One region of the Paenarthrobacter sp. JL.01a genome, then DNA from elsewhere that is predicted to be linked to it. Evidence: riboswitches for the same ligand, from Rfam matches in the RefSeq annotation. Region 1 holds a riboswitch; each other region holds the start of a gene.
What was found. A riboswitch is a leader RNA that binds a small molecule or an ion and turns the genes downstream of it on or off. The one in region 1 is predicted to bind thiamine pyrophosphate.
Positions count from the first base shown of each region.

Region 2: it holds a riboswitch for thiamine pyrophosphate, as region 1 does, so the genes downstream of both, thiC (phosphomethylpyrimidine synthase ThiC) here and N5P29_RS18440 (ECF transporter S component) in region 1, are expected to answer to the same signal.
Region 3: it holds a riboswitch for thiamine pyrophosphate, as region 1 does, so the genes downstream of both, thiO (glycine oxidase ThiO) here and N5P29_RS18440 (ECF transporter S component) in region 1, are expected to answer to the same signal.
Region 4: it holds a riboswitch for thiamine pyrophosphate, as region 1 does, so the genes downstream of both, thiD (bifunctional hydroxymethylpyrimidine kinase/phosphomethylpyrimidine kinase) here and N5P29_RS18440 (ECF transporter S component) in region 1, are expected to answer to the same signal.

Region 1 is NZ_CP104877.1:3,887,542-3,889,736, reverse strand. Features, by position in the region: gene N5P29_RS18445 (NUDIX hydrolase) at 1-621, opposite strand, end outside; TPP riboswitch at 794-929, shown strand; gene N5P29_RS18440 (ECF transporter S component) at 1,006-1,626, shown strand; gene N5P29_RS18435 (ABC transporter ATP-binding protein) at 1,626-2,195, shown strand, end outside.
Region 2 is NZ_CP104877.1:2,644,315-2,646,509, forward strand. Features, by position in the region: gene N5P29_RS12485 (amidohydrolase family protein) at 1-957, opposite strand, end outside; TPP riboswitch at 1,042-1,149, shown strand; gene thiC (phosphomethylpyrimidine synthase ThiC) at 1,145-2,195, shown strand, end outside.
Region 3 is NZ_CP104877.1:2,991,752-2,993,946, forward strand. Features, by position in the region: gene thiO (glycine oxidase ThiO) at 1-1,089, opposite strand, end outside; TPP riboswitch at 1,081-1,201, opposite strand; gene thiE (thiamine phosphate synthase) at 1,229-1,912, shown strand; gene N5P29_RS14020 (RNB domain-containing ribonuclease) at 2,026-2,195, shown strand, end outside.
Region 4 is NZ_CP104877.1:2,559,716-2,561,910, reverse strand. Features, by position in the region: gene N5P29_RS12055 (Rne/Rng family ribonuclease) at 1-737, shown strand, start outside; TPP riboswitch at 823-921, shown strand; gene thiD (bifunctional hydroxymethylpyrimidine kinase/phosphomethylpyrimidine kinase) at 912-2,195, shown strand, end outside.

The DNA of each region.
Region 1 (2,195 bases):
CGGGTGTTCGGCCGACCAAACGGCGTCCACGGAGTCGAAGGCCGTGATTTCCTTGAGCAGGTAATACGTGGGCGGCATCAACTTGAGCCTGCCTTCGGCTTCGGCAGCCAGGATCCCGCTGACAGGCATCCACAATGATTGCCAAGCCTCCGTGGTTTGGTGCCGGGGCTGTGCCTCCGGTGCTGGCTTGGCGATGTAGAAGTAGGTATCAAAACGCTTGGGCATGTCGACGGGGGTGATCCAGTTGGCCCACGGGCGCAGGGCTGCGGCCTCGATGGCAAGACCCGCCTCTTCCTGGACTTCGCGGATGGCTGCCGCCAGGACAGCTCCCGCGGCCTTCTGTGCCTGGGCTGGATCCGAGGAAATCGAACTCTGCCCCCAAGCGGCAGCGTGGCTGTGGAGAAGTTCCGCCGGGTAATCCCATCCGGCTTGATCCGCGGCATCCACCCGGCCGCCCGGGAACACCACCATCCCCGCTGCGAAATCCATGGTGTTCACCCGGTGCTGGACGAACGCCTCAAGCCCGGAGGGGGCATCGCGGAGCAGGATCACGCTGGCTGCGAGGCGTGGCTCGGACACTGGCGTGGTGTCGGGAAGGCTGGAACCGGGAACATCCGTCATGAAGTCATTCTTGCAGGTGCGTTGCTGGGCCTGCTCTGCGTGCTACGAGCGAGGAATGGGGCGCAGAGCGGGCCTCGCAACGGCAAGGGCGGAATATGACCTGCCTACCCCGCCTGGCCCGGCCTCCCAAGCACGCCAAGGTGTAAACTGAACCAGCCCATCAGGGCAGATTTGATAACGACAGGGGAGCGCCGCCGTCGAATCCTGCACCACGCAGGAGACGCGAGGGCGCTGAGAGTGCGGACAGCCGCAGACCCTCGAACCTGATCCGGTTAGTACCGGCGCAAGGGAGTCGAGCTTCTCAGAGTGTCCGGGTCCGGACGGCGCACGCCGGCCGGAAGCCGGGGAGCACTTTCCCCTCCTGTAACCTCAGGAGGCAGAAAAATGACCACGGTAAACGTGAAGAAGACCAGTTATAACTGGCGTGTTGTAGATATCGTGGTGGCAGCCCTTATCGCCATCGCCGGCGGCGTGATCTTCTGGGCCTGGTCCCAGGGCGCCGCACTGGTATCCATCCCCATGAACGCGGCCTACCCACCGCTGACCGGCCTGATCGCCGGCGGCTGGATGATCCCCGCGGTCCTGGGCATGCTCATCATCCGCAAGCCCGGCGCAGCCCTGTTCTGCGAGGCTGTGGCCGCCACCGGCGAACTCATCATGGGTTCGCAGTACGGCACCACGGTGCTCATCTCCGGCATCCTGCAGGGCTTGGGAGCCGAACTCATCTTCGCTGCGTTCCGCTACAAGAAGTTCAACCTGCCCACCTCGCTCCTCGCAGGCGCAGGCGCGGGTCTCTTCTGCGGCCTCAACGACTCCTTCCTCCCGTGGGGCTGGAACATCGCCTATGAGGCCATCGACAAGCTCACCTACATCGCATTCTGCACGCTTTCCGGCGCCATCATCGCAGGGGCCCTTTCCTGGGTGGCCACCCGCGGTTTGGCCAAGACGGGCGTCCTGAGCTCCTTCGCCTCGCGCAAGGCCGCTTCGGAGCCAGTCTTCAGCTGATGCCCGCCACACACAGCGGTTCGATGATGCCTGCCGCCATTTCCGCCGCGGGGTGGGGATGGCGGCATGCCGGCCGTTCCACCCCCGCCATCCAGGGCCTGGACCTCCGGATTGAACCGGGGGAGCGGGTCCTGCTGCTGGGTCCTTCGGGGGCCGGCAAGTCCACGCTCCTGCACGCCCTGGCCGGGGTGCTGGGTGATGAGGAAGACGACTCGGACGAGACCGGCTCGCTGCTGATCGACGGCGTCGCGCCCCGCGAGTCCCGTGGCCGGGCGGGACTGATGCAGCAGGACCCCGAAACCCAGGTGATCCTCTCGCGCGTGGGCGACGACGTCGCCTTCGGTGCGGAGAACCTGGCCGTGCCCCGGGACGAGATTTGGTCCCGCGTGCATGAAGCGCTCGACGACGTCGGCTTGCGTACCGCTGCGGGCGGCGGTTTGGCGCTGGACCACCCGACGGCGGCACTTTCCGGAGGCCAGAAGCAGCGGCTTGCGCTGGCGGGCATTTTGGCGATGCGGCCCGGGCTGATCCTGCTTGACGAACCCACGGCCAACCTCGATCCCGCAGGT
Region 2 (2,195 bases), 1.2 Mb from region 1:
CAGCCACTTGCGGGCGCCCCACGTGGCGGCGTCGAGGACCGCTGCAGGCGGCAGGCCGGCGTCGTGCAGTTCCTTCATCTCATCTGCAATCCGACCATGCCTGATGACGCTGCCGGCGTCCGTACCGGCACGGATGGCAACTCCGGCCTCGTACGCCTCCACCACACGTTCACGCCGGCGTTCCCAGAGGCGCGTCATGTGGTCCGCGTAACCAGGAAATTTGGGCGCGGCCTGGGCAGCGATCTCCGGGAAGGTGGCGATGTTGATCAACGTGGGAACGATCGGGACGGACTGCTCCACGAGCCGTGGAATGTGGCGTGGCAACAGACCCGTTGCGTGTTCGATGCAGTCGATACCGGCATCGAGCATGTCGTCGATGGTGTTTTCGGCAAAGCAATGTGCCGTGACCCGGGCGCCCTCGTCGTGGGCGGCGGAAATGGCATCCTTGACCGTCTTCGCTGGAAAGGAGGCAGCCAGGTCACCAATGCCCCGGTCAATCCAGTCCCCCACCAGTTTCACCCAGCCGTCGCCGTCGCGGGCTTCCTTCCGTACGGTCTCGACCAACTGCTCCGGCTCGATCTCGTGACCCAATCCGCGCAGGTACCTGCGGCTTCGGGCGATATGGCGGCCGGATCTGATCAGGCGGGGCAGGTCCGTGCGCTGCTGCACCCATCGTGTATCGCTGGGCGATCCACAGTCGCGAATGAGCAACGTCCCGGCGGCCAGGTCAGCCTGGGCTTGTGCGTGGGTAGTGGCCTCATCAACCGCACCACCGGGGCCCAGCCCGATGTGGCAATGGGCATCAACGAATCCCGGCAGGACCCAGCCGTCAAGTACGCTGTCCGGTTCAGTCGTCGGGCGTTCGAACGTCAGTGCGCCTCCGACGGACCACATTCCGCGTCGTTCCTGATTCGCGGCAACGAGCACTGGTCCGGTGAATTCGATGATGTTGGACATGCCAAAATCCTAGTCCGCACGAGTGCTGCCGCAGGTGCGGCCTTCATGTGACTGGGCGCCCCATGGCAGCTGTGGTAGCTTCGTCTACGACCACACGGGGGCCCTTGCAGGGGCTGAGATCGGGCTGAGGCAGCCTGCGACCGTTGAACCTGTCCGGGTAATGCCGGCGAAGGAAGTGAGTAATCCTTTGAGCACCACCAAAACACAGCACAGCCCTGCCCAAAACAGCCCGGCCGAAGACACGGTTGTTACGCAGTCTTTGAAGTCCCATTCGCTCGCCTACGTTGAAGACCCAGCCAGCGGCATCCGCGTTCCGGTGACCGAAATTTCGCTTGAGCCCTCCCCCAACGGCCAGGCCAACGCGCCGTTGCAGGTCTACCGGACGGCCGGCCCCGGGAGCGATCCCGTAGTGGGGCTCGAACCATTCAGGTCCGCCTGGATTGAAGCCCGCGGCGACACCGCACCCTACACGGGCCGCGAACGTAACCTGCTCGACGACGGCAAGGCAGCTTTGCGGCGAGGCGCGGCCTCTGCGGAGTGGAAAGGGGCGCAGCCTGTGCCCCGCCGCGCCATCGAAGGCAAAACCGTCACCCAGATGTACTACGCACGCAATGGCGTAGTGACCCCCGAAATGCAGTTCGTCGCGTTGCGGGAGAACTGCGACGTTGAACTGGTCCGGAGCGAAGTGGCCGCCGGCCGGGCGATCATTCCCAACAACATCAACCACCCCGAGTCCGAGCCCATGATCATCGGCAAGGCCTTCCTGGTGAAGATCAACGCCAACATCGGAAACTCGGCCGTCACCAGTTCCATTGCCGAAGAGGTGGACAAACTGCAGTGGGCCACCCAGTGGGGCGCGGACACCGTTATGGACCTGTCCACCGGCGACGACATCCACACCACCCGCGAGTGGCTCATCCGGAACTCCCCGGTACCCATCGGCACAGTGCCCATCTACCAGGCGCTGGAGAAGGTCAATGGCGAGGCCAACAAACTCACGTGGGAGATCTTCCGCGACACCGTGATCGAGCAGTGCGAGCAGGGCGTGGACTACATGACCATCCACGCCGGTGTGCTGCTGAGGTATGTGCCGCTGACTGCCAACCGCGTCACGGGCATCGTCTCCCGCGGTGGCTCCATCATGGCCGGATGGTGCCTGGCCCACCACCAGGAGAACTTCCTCTACACGCACTTCGACGAGCTGTGCGAAATCTTCGCCCAGTACGACGTCGCGTTTT
Region 3 (2,195 bases), 900 kb from region 1:
CCGGAAGAATCCCGTGGCGATCACCAGGCCTTCGACTTCCCCCGTGGAGTTGCCTACGCGACCGAGCAGCGGGGCATTGTCCGGAGTTCCGGGACGCGCCCGGGCAGTCGCCTCAAGGAGTTCCAGTTCGGCAACTGCAGGCACCAGGACCTGGGCGTCACGCAGGAGTTGGTAGACACCACCGGCAGAGACGGCGTTGGAGGTCGCAGACAAACTGTCCTCGCGTTGCGTAGCGCCGATCACCACGGTTCCGTCTTCCCTCGGAACAATGTAGACAGGCACTCCGCGGACCATGCCCCGGACCGTCGCTGTTACCAAGGGACTTAAGTGGGCGGGGACGCGCAGCCGGAGGATGTCTCCGTAGACCGGCCTGACCGGAAGGCTGAGCCCCTCAGGAAGGCCCTCCAAGTGAGTAGCTCCGAGTCCATTGGCCACGACCGTTTCGGCGGCATGGACGGTGCCGCCGTTTTCAAGCTCGACGCCGGAAACACGGTCTCCGTCCCACAGCAACCCGCGGGCGGAGGCGTCAATGGCGAACCCGTCCCTGGCCCCCTGCACCCAACTGCCATCGTTTGGTGCGTGCGCAGCCAGCCCGGCCAGCAGATGCCCGGCCAGCTTCCGTGGATCCACCTGATGATCGGCGGGAATGTCGAAGGCACAGGAAATTTGCGGGCTCAGCAGTGGTTCGCGGTTCCTTGCTTCACGCAAGGAAAGCGGTTCGACCTCCAGGCCCGCCGCGAGCTGAACCGTGCGAAGGTCTGCTAGCGCCCGGCGGTCCGCAGCGTCGGCACCCACGGCGAGGGTCGGCGTCGTGCTGTATCCAGTGGCCTCCACTGGCTGAGGTAGGCCACCCACGAACGATGGCCACAATCGGGAAGACTCGAGCATGAGCTCCAGGAGGTCTTCTTCCTGGTAATGGAGTTCGCTCACAGGTGCCAGCATGCCGGCGGCGGCGAACGTAGCGCCGCTGGCGGGCGCCGGATCGATAAGGACCACGGAGCGGCCCAGCTTCCGCACTTGATGGGCAATGCCCAGGCCGATGACGCCTCCGCCAATGACAGCGACATCTGCGTGAATGGCTTCTGCCATCTGATTCCTTCCCTACGCCGGTACTAGCCGGATCAGGTCAAGCGGTCGGCTCTTAAGCCCTCTCAGCCGGACGGTCACAATGACGGTCGTCGCGGCTCCCGCGGTACGTGCCCAGTTTAGAGGAACTACTGTGGTTTCCATGACCCAGCATGAATCCCTCGCCTCGGCCCGCCTCTACCTGTGCACTGACGCGCGCAAACGACAAGGCGATTTTGAAGACTTCGTGGATGCAGCCTTCCAGGGCGGCGTGGACATCATCCAGCTCCGCGACAAGACGATCGAAGCGGCCGAGGAGTTGGAGTTGCTGGCCGTCCTGCGCAGCGTCGCGGAACGGCATGGGCGGCTGTGGGCAGTGAACGACCGGGCCGATATCGCCAGTGTTTCCGGGGCTCCGGTGTTCCATGTGGGCCAAAAGGACCTGCCTCTTGAGATCGCCCGCACCTTCCTCCCCGCCCCTGCCGTCATTGGCTTGTCCACCCACACTCCCGAGCAGGTCAATGCGGCCATCACGGCCTCACCGGGCGACGCGGGACTGGATTACTTCTGTGTCGGCCCCGTGTGGGCGACCCCCACCAAGCCCGGCCGTGAAGCCGTGGGAACCGGCTTGGTCACATATGCCGCAGAGGCGATCAGGCGCGCGGAGGAGACCACCGGCGGGGCCGTTGATTTGCCCTGGTTCGCAATCGGGGGAATCGACCTCGGCAACGTCGAAGAAGTAGTTGCCGCCGGAGCCAGCCGCATCGTCGTCGTCCGCGCCATTACCGAAGCGGAAGACCCGACGGCGGCAGCCAAGTCGCTGCTCGAAGCCCTCGACGCCGCTTAGCGGCAGCTCAGCAGGGTACCGCCGGCAACACGCCCGCGGCCGCTTGGCGGCTGCGGGCTTTTTGCCGGTGGGCGTCCAAGACTATCGGCCTGTTTCGGGCTACGCTGATTTTCGTGTCACATCACCGGATAGCGCCCAACGTCGACGATTCATCGGACCAGCTCGCCGCAGCCCTCGCGGCCCTGAGGACGGAGCTGGAGCTGCCCGGCGAGTACCCAGTTGAGGCCGTGCAGGAGGCGCGCGACGCCGTCGAATCCCTTCACCTTCCCGACCGGGACCTGAA
Region 4 (2,195 bases), 1.3 Mb from region 1:
GCGCTGTCGAGGCACCCGCCCAGGCCCACACGGTACCCGCCGCCCCGGCCGCACCGGTTGCACACCCGGAACCGCAGGATCCTGCGCGCCAGGCGAAAGCTGAAGCGACAAGGGCAGCCTTGGCAACCATCGCGGCGGCCGCGCATGCTGCCCACCTTCACGATGACGAAATCCACAAGGCCGAAGAGCTGGCCCGGGCTGCCGGACAGCACGACGCCGGTGCGGGACCCGTTGGCGCTGTGGCAGTGGACGCTCCGGCGGACCAGGCCGCAGAGGCCCACGAGGCTGCCGTCCGTGAAGCACGCTCCACCCCGGTGCTGCGTTTCGGCGGCGAAGAGGTTGCGTTGCCGTTCGTCGAACACCACGACGAGCCGCAGAGCTCCGAGCCCGCCATGAGCTTGGACCGTTTGGCTGAGGCGTTCTCGCACCTCGGGGCCGCTCCGGCGGCCGAGGAAGAGGGCACCCAGGAAAGTGCAGCGGCTCCGGCCGCCGCAGCCCGGGTTCCCGCGTCAGAGGAAGCTCCTTCGGCTTCGCGTGGCCGCCGGGGCCGCCGGAACCGCAGTGCCAGCAGGGCACAAGGTGCAGCCAACGAGACCAGTGTTGAGCACCACGAGGAAGCTGCTTCGGCTGCCCAGGGTTCAGCCCACGAGTCCAAGGCGCCGGCAGAACCGGTCAGAAAGCCGGCTTCAGAGGGACCCATCATCCTTGGTGTCGGCGTGCCGGCTTCCGAGCTCTGATCGACCCAGCGGTTCCAAGGGCCCTGTAATATCCGCCAAGAGCGGGCATTGCGGGGCCCTTGCCATTACCGGTGCGTTAGGCTGGGGGACTGACACGGGGTGCCAGGCGTTGGGCCGGGCTGAGATCCAGACCCGTTGAACCTGTCCGGTTAGCACCGGCGAAGGGATGTCCTCATGGCTGAGTTGTCGTATTCCTCTGTGTACCCGTTGGTGACTGACCGCAGGCAGACCCCGCGGGTACTGAGCATCGCAGGTTCCGATCCCTCCGGAGGAGCCGGAATCCAGGCAGACCTGAAGAGCATCGCCGCGCACGGCGGCTACGGAATGGCTGCCATCACTGCCCTGACTGCACAGAACACCCAGGGTGTCAGTGCGGTGCACGTACCTCCGGTGGAGTTCCTGCGGCAACAGTTGACCGCGATCAGCAGCGACATCGCCATCGATGCCGTCAAGATCGGGATGCTGGGGGACGCAGAGGTGATCGATGAAGTCCGCAGGTGGCTCGGGGAAGTGCGTCCCGCCGTCGTCGTCCTTGACCCGGTGATGGTAGCCACCAGCGGTGACCGCCTCCTGACGGAGTCGGCAGGGGACGCTCTTCGTTCCCTTCTTCCGTTGGCGGACCTCATCACGCCCAACCTGCCGGAGCTTGCCATCCTGTTGGGCGAGCCTGAGGCGCCCGATTGGGCGTCGGCCCTGGAACAAGGCAAGCGACTGGCCGCAGAGTGCGGCAACACCGTGCTGGTCAAGGGCGGGCACTTGGCGGGATCGGAGTGTCCGGACGCGTTGATCAACACCGGTGGCTTGTTGGAACAGGACATCGTGGAGGTAGCCGGTCCCCGGATTGACACAAAGAACAGCCATGGCACTGGGTGCTCGTTGTCTTCGGCGCTGGCTACGGTCCAGGTACGTACGGGTGACTGGGAAGCTTCGCTGCGAGAGGTGAAACCGTGGCTGCTCCAAGCGCTGAGGGGGTCAGCTGGGTTGGAGGTGGGCGAAGGCAACGGGCCCGTGGACCACTTCCACCACCAGCGCAAGCTCCACACCGGCGGGTTCGCTGCCACGTTGTGGAAAGAGGCCGTCCCTGAACTTGAAAGAATCCATGAGCTGAACTTCATCCAGGAACTGCAGTCCGGGCAGTTGCCTGAGACGGCGTTCAGCTACTACCTGGCACAGGACGCCATCTATTTGAATGGCTATTCCCGCGTGCTGGCCCGGGCAGGTGCCTTGGCGCCGACTGAAGAGGAACAGCTTTTCTGGGCCAAGGGCTCCCAGCAGTGCCTGGAAGTTGAATCCGAACTGCACAGGAACTGGCTGAGCACCCGTGAGGCGTCGGACGTGACCGGGCCGGTGACCAAAGCCTATGTGGACCACCTGCTGGCCGCTTCGACGTCGGGCAGCTACGCAGTGGTCCTGGCCGCGATCCTCCCTTGCTACTGGTTGTACGCGGAGGTGGGGCAA